2 regions of the Streptomyces sp. NPDC102279 genome follow, and region 1 is predicted to be linked to the other one. Evidence: riboswitches for the same ligand, from Rfam matches in the RefSeq annotation. Region 1 holds a riboswitch; the other holds the start of a gene.
The links. Region 1 has a riboswitch for thiamine pyrophosphate ahead of thiO (glycine oxidase ThiO). Riboswitches for the same ligand answer to the same signal wherever they lie in the genome.
Positions count from the first base shown of each region.

Region 1 (7,412 bases):
GAACACGGTTTCCCGCTGCGCCTGGTGGTCCCGCAGCTGTACGCGTGGAAGGGCCCCAAGTGGGTCCGCGGCATCGAGTACATGACGGCCGACCGGCGCGGTTTCTGGGAGGAGCGGGGCTACCACAACGTCGGCGACCCCTGGCGCGAGCAGCGCTACTCCTACCAGGAGGAGCCCGGGGACGGCCCCGAACTCTGAGATCCGGCGCCGCCTCCCCGGACGGGACGGGCGGGTCAGTGATACGCGTGCACCACGGCGTGGCCCTTGCCGCGGCCGATCATCCACTTGTTCACGGGCGTGGTGACCACGAAGGCGATCACCAGCGAGACGGCCAGTGACACCCAGAACAGGGCGTCGGCCAGTGCCGCGTCCATCGCGGCCGGCCACAGCGCGATCACCCCGTTGTCGATCAGCTCCATCACCGCGATCGACAGCGTGTCGGCGGCCAGCGCCACCCGGAACGCCGTTCGGAAGGCGACGCCCGCCTTCAGGATGCCGCGCAGCGTGAGCGCGTAACCGAAGAAGAATGCCAGCGCGATCGCGAGGACCGTGGTCGGCAGGTTGCCCCAGCCGAACGCGGTACCGATGACCATGCCGAGCACCTCGCCGATGGCACAGCCCGTGAGGCAGTGCAGCGTGGCCTGGGCGGCCGTCTGCCAGCTCGCTCCTGAGTGCGCGTGCTCGTGCGGTCCGTGCTCCATGAGGGCCCCCGGCGTCCGGTAGCGGTTCCTGTACCTGTCAGGAACCGTATACCCCCCAGGGGTATTCCCTCGTGTGTGTCTCAGCTGTCGCGCAGCTTCTTCAGCCGTTCGACGTCCGCCGCGTGCCCCTCCTTGCCGCCGGGCGTCTCGATGATCAGCGGGACGCCCTCGGTGGCGGGGTGGGTCATCAGGGCGCGGAACGGGTCCTCGCCGATATGACCGGAGCCGATGTTCTCGTGACGGTCCTTGTGCGCGCCGACGACGTCCTTCGAGTCGTTGGCGTGGATCAGCTTCAGCCGTCCCTCGCCGACGGTGTCGACCAGCAGGTCCAGGGTCTGGTGCATGCCGCTCGGGCCGGTCAGGTCGTGGCCGGCCGCGAAGATGTGGCAGGTGTCCAGGCAGACGCCGAGCTTGGGGTGGGCGTCGAGGGCCTCGAAGTACGGTCCGAAGTCCCAGGTGCGCGAGCAGAGGGAGGCGCCCTGGCCGGCGGTCGACTCCAGCAGCAGGAACGGGTCGTCGTCGTGCGTCAGCTCGTCGAGCAGCGGCAGCAGGTGGGCCCGCACCTGGCGGAGGGCGACGGACCGCTCCCTGCCGCCGGTGGCGCTCCCGGTGTGCACGACGACGCCGAGGGCGCCGATCTCGCGGCCGCGGCGCAGCGAGTGCCGCAGCGACTCCACCGACCTCTCGACCGTGGCCTCGGTGTGCGACCCGAAGTTGATCAGGTACGGGGCGTGGACGTAGGCCGGGACCGACTCGGCGGCGCAGGCCGCGCGGAAGTCCTCGTCCTGCTTCGGGTTCCCTGCGGGGGTCGCCCAGCCGCGCGGGTTGGCGACGAAGACCTGAACGGTCTCGGCCGCGAGGTCGCGGGCGTAGGACAGGCCGACGGAGCTGAGGCCGCCGGCCACCGGTACATGGCCGCCGACGGGGTTGCGGAGCTGCTTGCTGGTCACGCCCATCAGGGTGTCACGCGCCGTCGGACACCCCACGGGCGGTCCTCGGGCACCCCCGGTGGCACCGGTCCGTGAGCCGCGGGTGCTACGGGCTCAGCGGATCTGGATCGTGATGGCCGAGCCCTTGGGCGCGGTGTCACCGCCGTCCACCGACTGCTTCTTGACCGTGTCGCCGAAGAGTCCGAGGATGCCGCGGTCCTCGTCGACCCCGAAGCCGGCGTCCTCCAGCTTCTGCGTCGCGTCGTCCACGCTGTCGCCCACGACGTCGGGGACCTCGATCATCTCGGGACCCTTGGACACCGTCAGCGTCACGGTGTCGCCCGTGGCGGCCTCGCCGCCCGGGCTCGGCGACTGCTCGGCGACCTGGCCCTTGTCGAACTCGGAGTTGACCTGCTTCGTGGCGATCCTCACCTTCAGGCCGGCGTCCTCCAGCTCCGCCGTGGCGTCCTCGACGGACGAGCCGGTGACCTCCGGCACCTCCACCGGGCTGCCCTTGCTGACCACGAGCGCGATCGCCGAACCGGCGTGCCGGGAGGTGCCCGTGTCCGGGTCCGTGCTGATCACGGAGCCCCGGTCGACGTCCTCGCTGAAGTCCTTGGTGACCATGCCCGCGGCGAGCCCGGCGTCCTTCAGCCGGGCCTTCGCCCTGCCGAGCGCGACGCCCGTCAGGTCGGGCACCTTCACCGTCCTCGGGCCGTCCGACACGGTCAGCGTCACGGAGTCGTTGTCCCGGATCCGCTCGCCGGCCCCCGGGTCGGTGCTGATGACCCGGCCCCGCTTCACGGTGTCGCTGTAGGCGTGCTCGACCTGCTTGACGTCCAGCCCGGCATCCCGGAGACGGCCCTTCGCCTGCTGTTCGGTCTGCGTCAGGACCGGCGGGACCTTGGTGAACTGGCCCGAGTTGATGTACCAGACACCGGCGCCCAGGCCGAGCACCAGCACGAGGGCGGCGACGACGAACAGCATGCCCCGTCGAGGACGCCTGCCCACAGGCCGCGACGGCGCGGCGGGCGGGGCCTGGAGGTAGCCGGTGCTCTCGAACCGGCTGGTCCGATTGACGCCGTCGCCGTCGTCGTCGTTCACCGGCAGCGGGCGCTGCATGGACAGCGAACGCGGGATCACACTCGTACGGTCGTGGGCGTTGTCGTGGCCCACGGCGAGCGCGCCCGGCGGAACGGCGTCGAGCTGGTCGGCGGTGAGGGCGGCGCGGGCCTCCAGGACCCGCCCCAGCAGCGCCACCGCGTCGGCGGGGCGCACCTGCGGATTGCGGGCGGTGGACGTGGTGACCAGCTCGTCCAGCTCGTAGGCCATCCCCGGCACCCGGGCCGACGGCGGCGGCACGTCCGCGTGGAGGTGCTGGTAGAAGACCTGGGCGGGGGAGTCCCCGGAGTGCGGCTTGGCGCCGGTGAGCATCTCGTGGAGGACGACCCCGCAGGCGTACACGTCGACGCGGGGGTCGGCGGTGCCGTGCTCGATCTGCTCCGGTGCCAGGTACGAGACGGTGCCGAGGACGGCGCCCGTCGTGCTCGTCACCGTGTCCACCCCGCGTACGAGACCGAAGTCCGCGACCTTGACCCGGCCGTCATCCCCTATCAGGACGTTCTCCGGCTTCATGTCGCGGTGCACGAACCCGGCGCGGTGCGCGGCGCCGAGCGCGGCCAGCACCGGTTCCAGGATGTCGAGGGCGGCCCGCGGCTGGAGCGCGCCGCGGTCGCGCAGCACGTCGCGCAGGGTGCAGCCGGCGATGTACTCCATGGCCAGGTAGACGTACGACCCGTCCGTCCCCTGGTCGAAGACCTGCACCACGTTGGGGTGCGCCAGCCGGGCCACCGACTTGGCCTCGCGGATGAAACGGTCGACGAACGAACCGTCCGCGGCCAGCGCCGGGTGCATCACCTTGAGCGCGACCACGCGGTCGAGGCGGATGTCCAGGGCCCGGTAGACCGTGGCCATCCCGCCGACCGCGATGCGCGCGTCGACGCGGTAGCGGCCGTCGAGCACGTGTCCGACAAGCGGGTCCTGAAGGGTCGTATCCACGCAGGTGAGTCTACGAGCCACCACTGTCGGACCGCCCCGTTCGGCCGATACCGGGGCATGACTGCGACCGACCTGTGACGCGCACCGCGCGCACCGGGACCATGCACTCGCACTGGCGTCCGGCCAGCTCGGGCCCCCTCCCGCGGGGCCGTGGCACGTCGGCCGCCGCCTCGCCGGGGGGCCGCCGGCCACCCGGGAACGTGCGGTCCTGCACGGCTGCGGGTCCGCGTGGCGAGGCGGACATCACACGGTTCGGGGCGGGCACCACCCGCCCCGAGGGGGGATGCGCGGGCGCCTCCGGGGCGGTCAGAAGGCCGGGCGCTCCGGGTCCAGGGCCGCCATGCCGTCGGTGGGGGAGGACGCCGAGGCGAAGTGCCGGCGCGGGATGCGGCCCGCTCGCCGTGCCAGGCGGCCGCCCTCCACCGCGTGCCGCATGGCCTCCGCCATCAGCACCGGCTCCTGCGCGCGGGTCACCGCCGAGGCGAGCATCACCCCCGCGCAGCCCAGCTCCATCGCGAGCGCCGCGTCCGACGCCGTACCGGCCCCGGCGTCCAGGATCACCGGCACGCCCGCGCGCTCGACGATGAGCTGGAAGTTGTGCGGGTTGCGGATGCCGAGCCCGGACCCGATGGGCGAGCCGAGCGGCATGACCGCGGCGCAGCCGACGTCCTCCAGCTTGCGCGCGAGGACCGGGTCGTCGTTCGTGTACGGCAGCACCGTGAAGCCGTCGTCGACCAATGTCTCCGCCGCGTCCAGCAGCTCCACCGGATCGGGCAGCAGGGTGCGCTCGTCGGCGATGACCTCCAGCTTGACCAGGTCGGTGCCGAGCGCCTCGCGCGCGAGACGGGCCGTCAGAACGGCCTCGCCCGCGGTGTAGCAGCCGGCCGTGTTCGGCAGGACCCGGATGCCGAGGCGGTCGAGCACCGACAGGACCGAGCCGTGCACGGACGCGTTCACCCGCCGCATCGCGACCGTCGTCAGCTCCGTGCCGGACGCCACGAGGGAGCGCTCCAGGACGTCGAGGCTGGGCGCCCCGCCCGTGCCCATGATCAGCCGGGAGGCGTAGGTGGTCCCCCCGAGGACGAAGGGGTCGTCGGCCATTGGGTCAGCCTCCTTGAACGGCGGTGAGGACCTCGACGCGGTCGCCCTCGGCCAGCGAGGTGGACGACCACTGCCCGCGCGGGACGACGGTCTCGTTCAGGGCGGCGGCCACCCCCGACGGTGCCGGGGTGAGGGCGGCGACGAGTGTGTCGAGAGCGGTCCCGGCGGCGATCCGCTGCCGCTCTCCGTTGACGACGATGTTCATGCGGGCTGCTCCGTGAGGGCGGTGGCGCCGAAGCGCCGCGGGCTGAAGGGCCGGGCTTCGTCGGGGAGTTCGCCGGTGGTCAGGACGTGCGCCATGGCGTCACCGGTGACCGGCGTGAGGAGCACGCCGTTGCGGAAGTGCCCGGTGGCCAGCAGCAGCCCGTCCAGCGCGGTCGGGCCGAGCAGCGGCGCGTTGTCGGGTGAGCCGGGGCGCAGGCCCGCGCGGGTCTCGGTGAGCGGCAGCTCGGTGATGCCGGGCACCAGTTCGTGGGCGTCGCGCAGCAGCTCGTACACGCCGCCCGCCGTCACCGTGGTGTCCCAGCCGAGCTCCTCGCTGGTCGCGCCCACCACGAGTTCGCCGTTCTCGCGCGGCACCAGGTACAGGTGGCCGCCGCGCACCACGGCCCGCACGGTGCGGTTCAGGAACGGCGCGTACCGCTGCGGCACGGTCAGCCGCAGCACCTGCCCCTTCACCGGGCGCACCGGCGGCAGGACGTCGTCGGGGACACCGGCCAGCTGCCCGCTGAGACTGCCCCCGGCCAGCACCACCTGGCCCGCGCCGAGTGCGGTGCCCTCCGAGGTGACCACTCCGGCGGCCCGGTCACGGACGACGGTCAGCCGCTCCGCCCAGGTCCGGTGGACGCTCACCCCGGCCCGCTCGCAGGCCGTGACCAGGGCGGCCGCGAGGCGTCGCGGGTCGATCTGGTGATCGCCGTCGACCCGCAGGCCGCCGCGCACCCCCGGCGCGAGCATCGGTTCGAGACGGCGGCACTCACGACCGGTCAGCCACTCCGACTCGAGGCCCGAACGGCTCTGCAGCGCGTGCAGTTCCCGCAGGTGGGCGCGGTCGTCGGCGTCCAGAGCGACGGCCAGCGTGCCGCACCGGCGATAGCCCAGGTCCTGGCCGCTCGCCTCGGTGAGTTCGGCCACGAAGTCCGGATAGCGGCGCGCGGAGGCGAGGTTGAGGCCGAGCAGGGTCTCCTCGCCGTAGTGCAGCTCGGTGACGGCCGCGAGCATCCCGGCCGCGACCTGCGCGGCCCCGCCACCCGGCTCGGGGTCGACGAGCGCGGTGGTGAACCCGCGCTGTGCGGCCCGCCAGGCCGTGACGAGACCGATGATCCCGCCCCCGATGACGAGGACGTCGGACGAACGTGCAGGCGACATGGGCGTCCAGCCCCTCCCTTCGCCGGCATGACCCGGATCAGGTTCGTACGGTCGGAGGCCGCTCCAGCCTCCCTCTCAGCCCGTTGCGTACGGGCTCCCGCGAGTGCTTTACGGTGGCCACCCTAGCCCGCCCTCCACGGACTCGGTAAGGGAGCCTCCGCCCATGGCACGCTCGCTCGACGGCCTCGTCCTCGCCCCGGTCACCGACCAGGCGCCGGGTCAGGTCGGTACCCGCACCCGGTTCGCCTACCGCGAGGCGGACGGCACGGTCTGGGCCGACTACGCGGGCGGCGACGTCGTCCGCGGACACCTCGTCGGGACGCGCGAGGGCGACCGCCTCGACTTCCGTTACGTCCAGCTCAAGACCGACGGCACCACCTCGTCCGGGCACTGCGTGTCCCTGGTGACCGAACTGTCCGACGGCCGGGTGCGGCTGGAGGAGACCTGGGCATGGGAGTCGCAGGCCGGCTCGGGCACCAGCGTGGTCGACGAGGTGCGGGAGACGGCCCCTGTGCAGCAGATCACCGCGCACGTCCGCTGACTGACGAATTGTCAGGTGTCTATGGTGACCAGGTGAGCGAGCAGACGCAGGCGAAGGCGCAGGGGTCCACGGCACGGCGGGTCGTCGTGGTGGGCGCGGGCATGGCCGGGGTGCAGACGGCGGTCGCCCTGCGCGAGCAGGGCTTCACGGGCACCGTCACGCTGATCGGTGCGGAGGCGCATCAGCCGTACGACCGGCCACCGCTGTCCAAGGCCGTCCTGCTCGGCAAGGCCGAGGGCTCCGCCTTCGACGTCGACTTCGAGGCCCTGGACATCGACCTGCGGCTCGGCCTGGAGGCGGTCGGCGTGCGCGCCGGGGACCACGAGCTCGACACGGCCGGCGGACCCGTCCCGTACGACGTCCTCGTCGTCGCCACCGGAGCCGAACCGATCCGGCTGCCCGGCGCCGAGGGCGTGCCGGGGGTGCACCTGCTGCGCACGCTGGACGACGCCGACCGGCTGCGGCCCGTCCTGCTCCAGCAGCACGACATCGTGGTCGTCGGCGCCGGCTGGATCGGCGCCGAGTTCGCCACCGCCGCGCGCGAGGCGGGCTGCGCGGTGACGGTCGTCGAGGCCGCCGACCGGCCGCTCGCCGCCGCGCTGCCCGCCGAGGTGGCCGCGCCGATGGCCGGCTGGTACGCCGACAGCGGCGCCACGCTGCGCACGCACACGCGCGTGGAGCGCGTCGAGCCCGGGGCCGTGGTCCTGGACGACG
Region 1 covers NZ_JBIWLU010000012.1:102,832-110,243, forward strand. Annotated here, with positions in the region: gene ACIRQH_RS29430 (sulfite oxidase-like oxidoreductase) at 1-198, shown strand, start outside; gene ACIRQH_RS29435 (DUF4396 domain-containing protein) at 234-701, opposite strand; gene ACIRQH_RS29440 (deoxyribonuclease IV) at 782-1,657, opposite strand; gene pknB (Stk1 family PASTA domain-containing Ser/Thr kinase) at 1,745-3,688, opposite strand; gene ACIRQH_RS29450 (thiazole synthase) at 3,995-4,789, opposite strand; gene thiS (sulfur carrier protein ThiS) at 4,794-4,994, opposite strand; gene thiO (glycine oxidase ThiO) at 4,991-6,157, opposite strand; TPP riboswitch at 6,155-6,268, opposite strand; gene ACIRQH_RS29465 (hypothetical protein) at 6,321-6,698, shown strand; gene ACIRQH_RS29470 (NAD(P)/FAD-dependent oxidoreductase) at 6,731-7,412, shown strand, end outside.

Region 2 (7,412 bases), on a different contig from region 1:
CCCAAGGTTCCCTCGGGCGAGGGAAGTTTCCGGCGAGGACGGCTGTGAGCGGCGGCCGACGGTTAAAGTCCGGAATTCGACGCGGGGGTCGATCCCCGCGGGCAGCGCACACCCCCTCCCGTGTTCCCCCGCACGGGCGGTCCTCCTCGCGCTTCGGGAGTGCCCCTTGTCCACGGTTGACACCGCACCCGCACCATCCGTCGCTCCACCCCTCCAGCGATCGGGCGAACCCGCGGCGGCTCGTGTCCCGCCGGTGCAACCGCGTACGTCCCCAGGGGAGACTCCCCTGCCCCGTTCGTCGCCGGTCACCCCGGCCCCCTCGGGGGAGCAGACCACTCCGCCTGCCTCGACGGCCGAGTCTCCCGCACCCCGTACACCGCAGGGGGGCGCGTCCACGGGAAGCGCGCGTCCGCCGGCCTCCGCTCCGCGCACCCCTGCGTCCGGAGCGGTACGCACCGCGCGTGTTCCTTCCCCGGAGCCGGAAGCCGCACCCCTGGACCCGCACCCCACCACGCTGATCGGCTCGGTGCAGCGGGCCATGCGCCTGCTCGAGGCGGTCTCCTCGCGCGACCAGGGAGCCCCCGCCAAACAGCTCGCCAGGGAGGCCGGACTCGCGCTGCCGACCGCGTACCACCTGCTGCGCACCCTCGTCCACGAGGGCTATCTGCGCCGCGACAAGGGGCTGTTCTTCCTCGGCGACGCCGCCGAACGTCTGAGCAGCAGCGGAGCCCAGCAGAAACGTCGCAGCACGGTGAGCGAGACGCTCGCCCGCTGGCGGGACGCGATCGGAGCCCCCGTCTACTACGCGGTCTACCGCGAGGGTGAGATCGAGGTCGTGTGCGTAGCCGACACTCCCGCGAACCCCGCGGTCGAGGAGTGGGCGGACTTCCGCGAGACCGGGCACGCGCACGCGATCGGCCAGTGCCTGCTGTCCCAGTTGGACGAGAAGTCGCGGCGCAACCACCTCGCCCGATACCCGGTGCAGTCACTCACGCCGTACACGGTGCGTGACGAAGACCGTCTGCTGCGGCGCCTCGAACGGACCGCGCGCATGGAACCGGTGATCGAGCGGCAGGAATACGCGCTGGGCGCCGTCTGCGCCGCCATCCCCATCACTGTGGGCAGTACTGCCGGGTCAATCGCCCTTTCCCTGCCCTCACACCAAGCCGACCGACTGCTCCTCGCGACGCGGAAGTTGCAGAGTGAAATCGGCCTGGTCCTGGGGTCACTCGGCATCTCTATCAGTATCTGAAAACTCACTCCTTGTGATCTGTCGTGCACGTTGAGCAATATTTCAGCTGTGCCAGGGGACGATTCCTGGCCAGGTGACAGCGAACGACGGGGTAGGCGATGCGCGAGTCGGTGCAGGCAGAAGTCATGATGAGCTTCCTCGTGTCCGAGGAGCTGTCCTTCCGCATTCCGGTGGAACTGCGCTATGAGACCCGCGATCCGTACGCCGTGCGGTTGACCTTCCATCTGCCCGGTGACGCGCCGGTGACCTGGGCGTTCGGGCGGGAGCTGCTCATTGACGGGGTGGGCCGGGCATGCGGTGACGGCGATGTGCACATCGCGCCGGCCGACCCGGAGGCGTTCGGCGAAGTACTGATCAGGCTTCAGGTCGGTTCCGACCACGCCCTGTTCCGGTCGGGGACGGCGCCGCTCGTCGCTTTCCTCGACCGTACGGACAAGCTTGTGCCGCTCGGTCAGGAGCGGTCGCTCGACGGGTTCGACACCTACCTGGACGACGCGCTCGACCGCATCCTGGCCGAGGAGCAGAGCGCAGGCTGAAACCTCGTCACCCCCGGGCGGAGTAACGCTTCCTCAGCAGGGGGCGCCTGCCACCTGAGGGCCAGGTACACGCGTCCGTCAACGGCGGTTCAGTGCTTGCGGCGGCGGCCCTTCCCGCTCCTCGCCGGCATCCTGGCGCCCGCGGGTTCCACCGAGACGGCCGGGCCTGCCTCACGGTCGGCGGCGACCACCAGAGCGGCCAGCGCGGTCGTCACCGGCACCGCGGCGACCAGGCCGATCGATCCGACCAGCGTGCGCACGATCTCCTCGGCGACCAACTCGCTGTTGGCGACGGTGCCCACGCTGCTCTGCGCGATCGAGAAGAGCAGCAGCAGCGGCAACGCGGCGCCCGCGTATGCCAGGACGAGCGTGTTGACCACGGACGCGATGTGGTCGCGGCCGATCCGGATGCCCGCCCGATACAGGCCGCGCCAGCCCATCGTGGGATTCGCCTCGTGCAGTTCCCAGATCGCCGACGTCTGTGTCACCGTCACGTCGTCGAGCACACCGAGCGAGCCGATGATGACTCCGGCCAGCAGCAGACCGCTCATGTCGATCGACGGGTACAGGCCGTGGATCAGGCCGGTGTTGTCGTCCGTGTTGCCGGTCAGGACGGCCCAGTCGATGAAGACCGAGCCCAGGATGCCGATCAGCAACAGGGACAGCAGGGTGCCGACCACCGCCACGGATGTTCGGGCCGATAGTCCGTGGCACATGTAGAGCGCGATCAGCATGATCGCGCTGGACCCGACGACCGCCACGATCAGAGGGTTCGACCCCTGCAGGATCGCGGGCAGGATGAAGAAGTTCAGGATCATGAAGCTGATGGCCAGGGCGATCAGCGCCATGACGCCGCGCATCCGGCCCACCACCACGACGACCACGGCGAACAGGCCCGCCAGCAGGGTCAGGGGCAGCTTCCGGTTCGCGTCCGTCACCGAGTACTGCAGGTCCTTGGGGGCCGAGGGCTCGTACGCGACGATGACTTTCTCGCCCTGGTGCAACTGCCGTGACTGGTCCGGCTGGACGATCTCCGTGAACGTACGGCCCTTGTCCTTGCCGGTGTCGATGCGGATGGTCGCCCGCTTGCACTCACCCGTCGCCTGCTGCTGTGCGGAGGAGCCCTCGGCCGTGGAGGTGTCGCCGGTCGGCGTCTCCCCCGAGGCGTTGACGGACTTGCAGTCCACCTGGACGATCTTCGTGACCGTCGCGTTCTGGGTCTGCCGGTCGAAGCCGACACCGGTGCGTTCGTGAGCCGGTGCGCCACCGGGCCACAGCACCACGAGACCCACGGCGACCGCGGCCGCGAAGGGGATCAGCACCGCGGCGATGACCTTGCGCAGATGCTTCGACACAGGCGCCGCAGGGCCGTGGTTGTGGCTGTGCGAGTGCCCGTGTCCACCGCCGGGGCCTGGTACGTGCCCGCCGCCCGGTCCGTGACCGTCACCCGGACCCGGTTCACCAACTGACCCTCGGCCGTGGCCGTCACCGGGACCCTGCCCTTGGAGGTCACCGTGACCGGGGCCGGCGTCTCCGCTGCCCGGTCTCGGACCGGGACCGTTTCCGGGTCCGGAACGGTGCCCGTATCCCTGGCCATCGGCCGGCCCAGGTCCGTGCCCACGACCGTTGCCGGGACCACGTCCGCGGCCGTCGTCCGAGCCCGGACGGCGCGGTGGCTCGGGCGGTGGGAACGAGGGCTGCTGGGTCGTGGTCACCGACCGATCATCCCAAGAACGGCAAGGGCCCCCTGTTCACCGCGCCAGATATGACGCTAGCGTGGAGTCACCTTTGCACACGCGGGAGCTCGGAGCACCGGGCTGAGAGGGCGCTGACCTCCGTCTTCGCGATGTTTCACATGAAACATCGGCGAACGGAAGCCGCTGCGTCGACCGCCGAACCTGTTACCGGGTAATGCCGGCGTAGGGAGTAGGTCTCATGACCAACAAGGACGTACGCACGCCTGCCTCCAGCCAGACGGACGGCACTTCTTCGCCGTCTCCGAACGATGAGGCCGAGAAGTCCATCGGCTGGCACAAGGCGTACGTCGGGGGTACGCGCCCCGATCTGCGCGTGCCGGTCCGTCAGGTGCACCTGACCAATGGGCAGTCCGTGACGCTGTACGACACCTCCGGCCCGTACACCGATCCGAGCATCGATACGGATGTGCGCCGGGGGCTGGCGCCGCTGCGGGAGAACTGGATCATCGCTCGCGGTGACACCGAGGAGTACGCGGGTCGTCCCGTCCGTCCGGAGGACGACGGGATCAAGCACACATCACCGCGCGGCGGTCTGCGCAATCTCGACGCGGTCTTCCCGGGCCGGCCGCGTCAGCCCCGACGGGGACGTTCCGGGCAGGCGGTCACGCAACTCGCGTACGCCCGCCGCGGCGAGATCACCCCCGAGATGGAGTTCGTCGCCGTCCGCGAGAACGTCGAGCCCGAGGTCGTGCGTGAGGAGATCGCCGCCGGCCGGGCGGTAATGCCCGTGAACGTCAACCATCCCGAGATCGAGCCGATGATCATCGGCAAGCGGTTCCTGGTGAAGGTGAACGCCAACATCGGCAACTCCGCCGTCACTTCCTCCATCGAGGAGGAGGTCGAGAAGATGACCTGGGCGACCCACTGGGGCGCCGATACTGTCATGGACCTGTCTACCGGGCGGAACATTCACACCACCCGTGAGTGGGTGCTGCGCAACTCCCCCGTCCCCATCGGAACCGTGCCGCTGTACCAGGCGTTGGAGAAGGTCGACGGCCGTGCCGAGGAACTCACCTGGGAGATCTACAAGGACACGGTCATCGAGCAGGCCGAGCAGGGCGTGGACTACATGACGGTCCACGCAGGCGTCCGCCTGGCGTACGTGCCGCTCACCGCGAACCGCAAGACCGGCATCGTCTCGCGCGGCGGCTCGATCATGGCGGCCTGGTGCCTCGCGCACCACCAGGAGTCCTTCCTGTACGAGAACTTCGAGGAGCTCTGCGAGATCCTCGCCGCGTACGACGTCACCTACTCGCTCGGCGACGGTCTACGGCCCGGCTCCATCGCGGACGCCAACGACGCTGCGCAGTTCGCGGAGTTGAGGACGCTCGGGGAACTCAACACGATCGCGAAGCGTTTTCATGTACAGACGATGATCGAAGGCCCGGGCCATGTCCCGATGCACAAGATCAAGGAGAACATCGACCTTCAGCAGGAGATCTGTGATGAAGCTCCGTTCTATACGCTCGGCCCGCTGACCACCGACGTCGCGCCCGCGTACGACCACATCACCTCCGGCATCGGTGCCGCCATGATCGCCTGGTGGGGCACGGCCATGCTCTGCTACGTGACGCCCAAGGAGCACCTGGGGCTGCCCAACCGTGACGACGTCAAGACCGGCGTCATCACCTACAAGATCGCCGCTCATGCGGCCGATCTCGCCAAGGGCCACCCCCGTGCGCAGGACTGGGACGACGCGCTGTCCGATGCCCGCTTCGAGTTCCGGTGGGAGGACCAGTTCAATCTGGCTCTCGACCCGGACACGGCACGGGAGTTCCACGACGAGACACTGCCGGCCGAGCCCGCCAAGACGGCCCACTTCTGCTCGATGTGCGGACCGAAGTTCTGCTCGATGAAGATCAGCCAGAGCATCAACGAACGGTTCGGCGGCGACAAGTCTGCGGGTGCCTCGGAGGCCGAGATCTCCGAGGGCATGCTCCAGAAGTCCCGGGAGTTCGCGGAGGCGGGCAACCGCGTCTATCTGCCGTTGGCCGACTGACCTGTTCCGCCGGTCGCGGTCCTGGACACCGAACCCCCGGGCCGCGACCGGCGGGCTGTCGATCGGCAGGCGGTCGGGCGCCGGCGGGTCATGCCGTGGTGTCCTGCGGATACCAGCGCAGTTCCACGGTGTTGCCGTCCGGGTCGCGGACGTAGAGCGAGGTTGCCGTACCCCGAGCGCCGAAGCGCGGGACGGGTCCGTCGAGGACGGTGAAGGTGTCGGATGCGACCACCTCGTCCCAGTCCAGCGGTTCCACCGTGAGACAGATGTGGTCGACGTTCGACTCCCCTCGGGCGCCGGCGACCAGGTCGATGATGGTCTCCTCGGTGACCCGCACCGACGGGAACGGGGCCTGACCGACGCGCCACTCGGCGACGCGGACCGGTTCCAGGCCGAGGAGACCGATGTAGAAGTCCAGGGACCGTTCGACGTCCTCGACGGTGAGGACCAGGTGGTCGAAGGCCGTCACACGCACGGGGCTCATGACGTCTCCAGCGCCACGGCGAGGCGGAGCCACTCGGTGAACAGTGCCGGGTCGACCTCGTCGACACGGCTGAGCTTCACGGAGGCCATCCGGCGGGACCCGGCCACCAGCCGGCCCGAGGGGTCGGCCACGTCCTGACCGCGCCAGAGACCGAAGGTGATGTAGGTCGTATAGCCCTTGAGCAGGCAGACCGGGGTCCGGCCGGGTCTGTCGCCGAGGCTCCAGGTGGGGTGTCCGTGCCACAGGGCACCGGATGCTTCGGGGAGGGCGCAGTCGATGACGGGGCGGACCTTCTCGGCGATCTCGCGCAGCGGACCGTCGAGGTTGTCCATGTAGGAGGTGATCTCCGAGGCAGTCATGTGGTTCCCGTTCAGGAGATAGGGCCCCAGGAGGGGGCTCGGATGAAAGGTGAGGAGACGAGGACCTGGCCGGGGTGTCCCGAAAGGCCGTGGCGACGCCTTCTACGATCCGCCGTACGGCGACTGCCATCAAGGCAGGATCGGCGCACGACCGTTGAGCCAGATTTAACGCCGGAGGAATCGTGCTGGAGCGGCTGGAGATCGAGACCTTCCTGGCGCTGGCCGAGGAGCTGCACTTCGGCCGCACCGCCGAGCGCTTGCTGATCACGACCGGACGTGTCAGCCAGGTGATCAAGAAAATCGAGCGTCAGGTGGGCGGCGCGCTGTTCGAACGTAACAGCCGCTCGGTCCGGCTCACCCCGATCGGACGCCGCCTGGCCGACGACCTGGTGCCCTTGGTCGCCGCGATGGACGAGGCGCTGCGACGGGCAAGGGACGCCAGCCGTGGGGTCACAGGGGAGTTGCGGGTGGCCTTCCTCGGTGAGTGGACGGCACCCGCACTGCTCAGAGCGGTCGCCCTGTTCGGGGAGCGGCACCCGGACTGTCGGGTCGATGTGCGGGAGGTCCAGCTGGCCACCTCACGCGCAAGCCTGGTGGACGGTTCGATCGACCTCCTGCTCGCGTCGTACCCCTTCGACGGGATGGCGTGCGGTCCCGCGCTGCTGCGGGAGGGACGGGTGCTCGCCGTGGCGGCCGGTCATCCGCTCGCCGGCGAGGAGGGCGTGTCCGTCGAAGTGCTCGCTGAGTATCCCGTGGTCCAGTACCCGCACGTGACCTCGGCGGGGTTCAAGCGGGACCGTACGCCGGACCGGACTCCGTCGGGCAGACCCGTTCCGAAGGGGCCGGTCGGCGAGTCGTTCTCGGAGATGCTGACCCTCGTCGCGATGGGCCGGGGCGTTCTGCCGGTCGGGGAGCACTCCCGGCAGTACTACCCGCGGCCCGATGTCACCTACGTGCCCCTGCTCGACGCGCCGCCGATCGAGAGGGGGCTGATCTGGAGGGAGGCCAACGCCACCGAGCGGCTG
Region 2 covers NZ_JBIWLU010000003.1:174,683-182,094, reverse strand. Annotated here, with positions in the region: gene ACIRQH_RS07600 (IclR family transcriptional regulator) at 515-1,252, shown strand; gene ACIRQH_RS07595 (SsgA family sporulation/cell division regulator) at 1,351-1,788, shown strand; gene ACIRQH_RS07590 (YibE/F family protein) at 1,878-3,503, opposite strand; TPP riboswitch at 3,575-3,731, shown strand; gene thiC (phosphomethylpyrimidine synthase ThiC) at 3,724-5,544, shown strand; gene ACIRQH_RS07580 (VOC family protein) at 5,633-6,028, opposite strand; gene ACIRQH_RS07575 (DUF1801 domain-containing protein) at 6,025-6,387, opposite strand; gene ACIRQH_RS07570 (LysR family transcriptional regulator) at 6,570-7,412, shown strand, end outside.
Region 2: another riboswitch for thiamine pyrophosphate. It lies ahead of thiC (phosphomethylpyrimidine synthase ThiC); the one in region 1 lies ahead of thiO (glycine oxidase ThiO).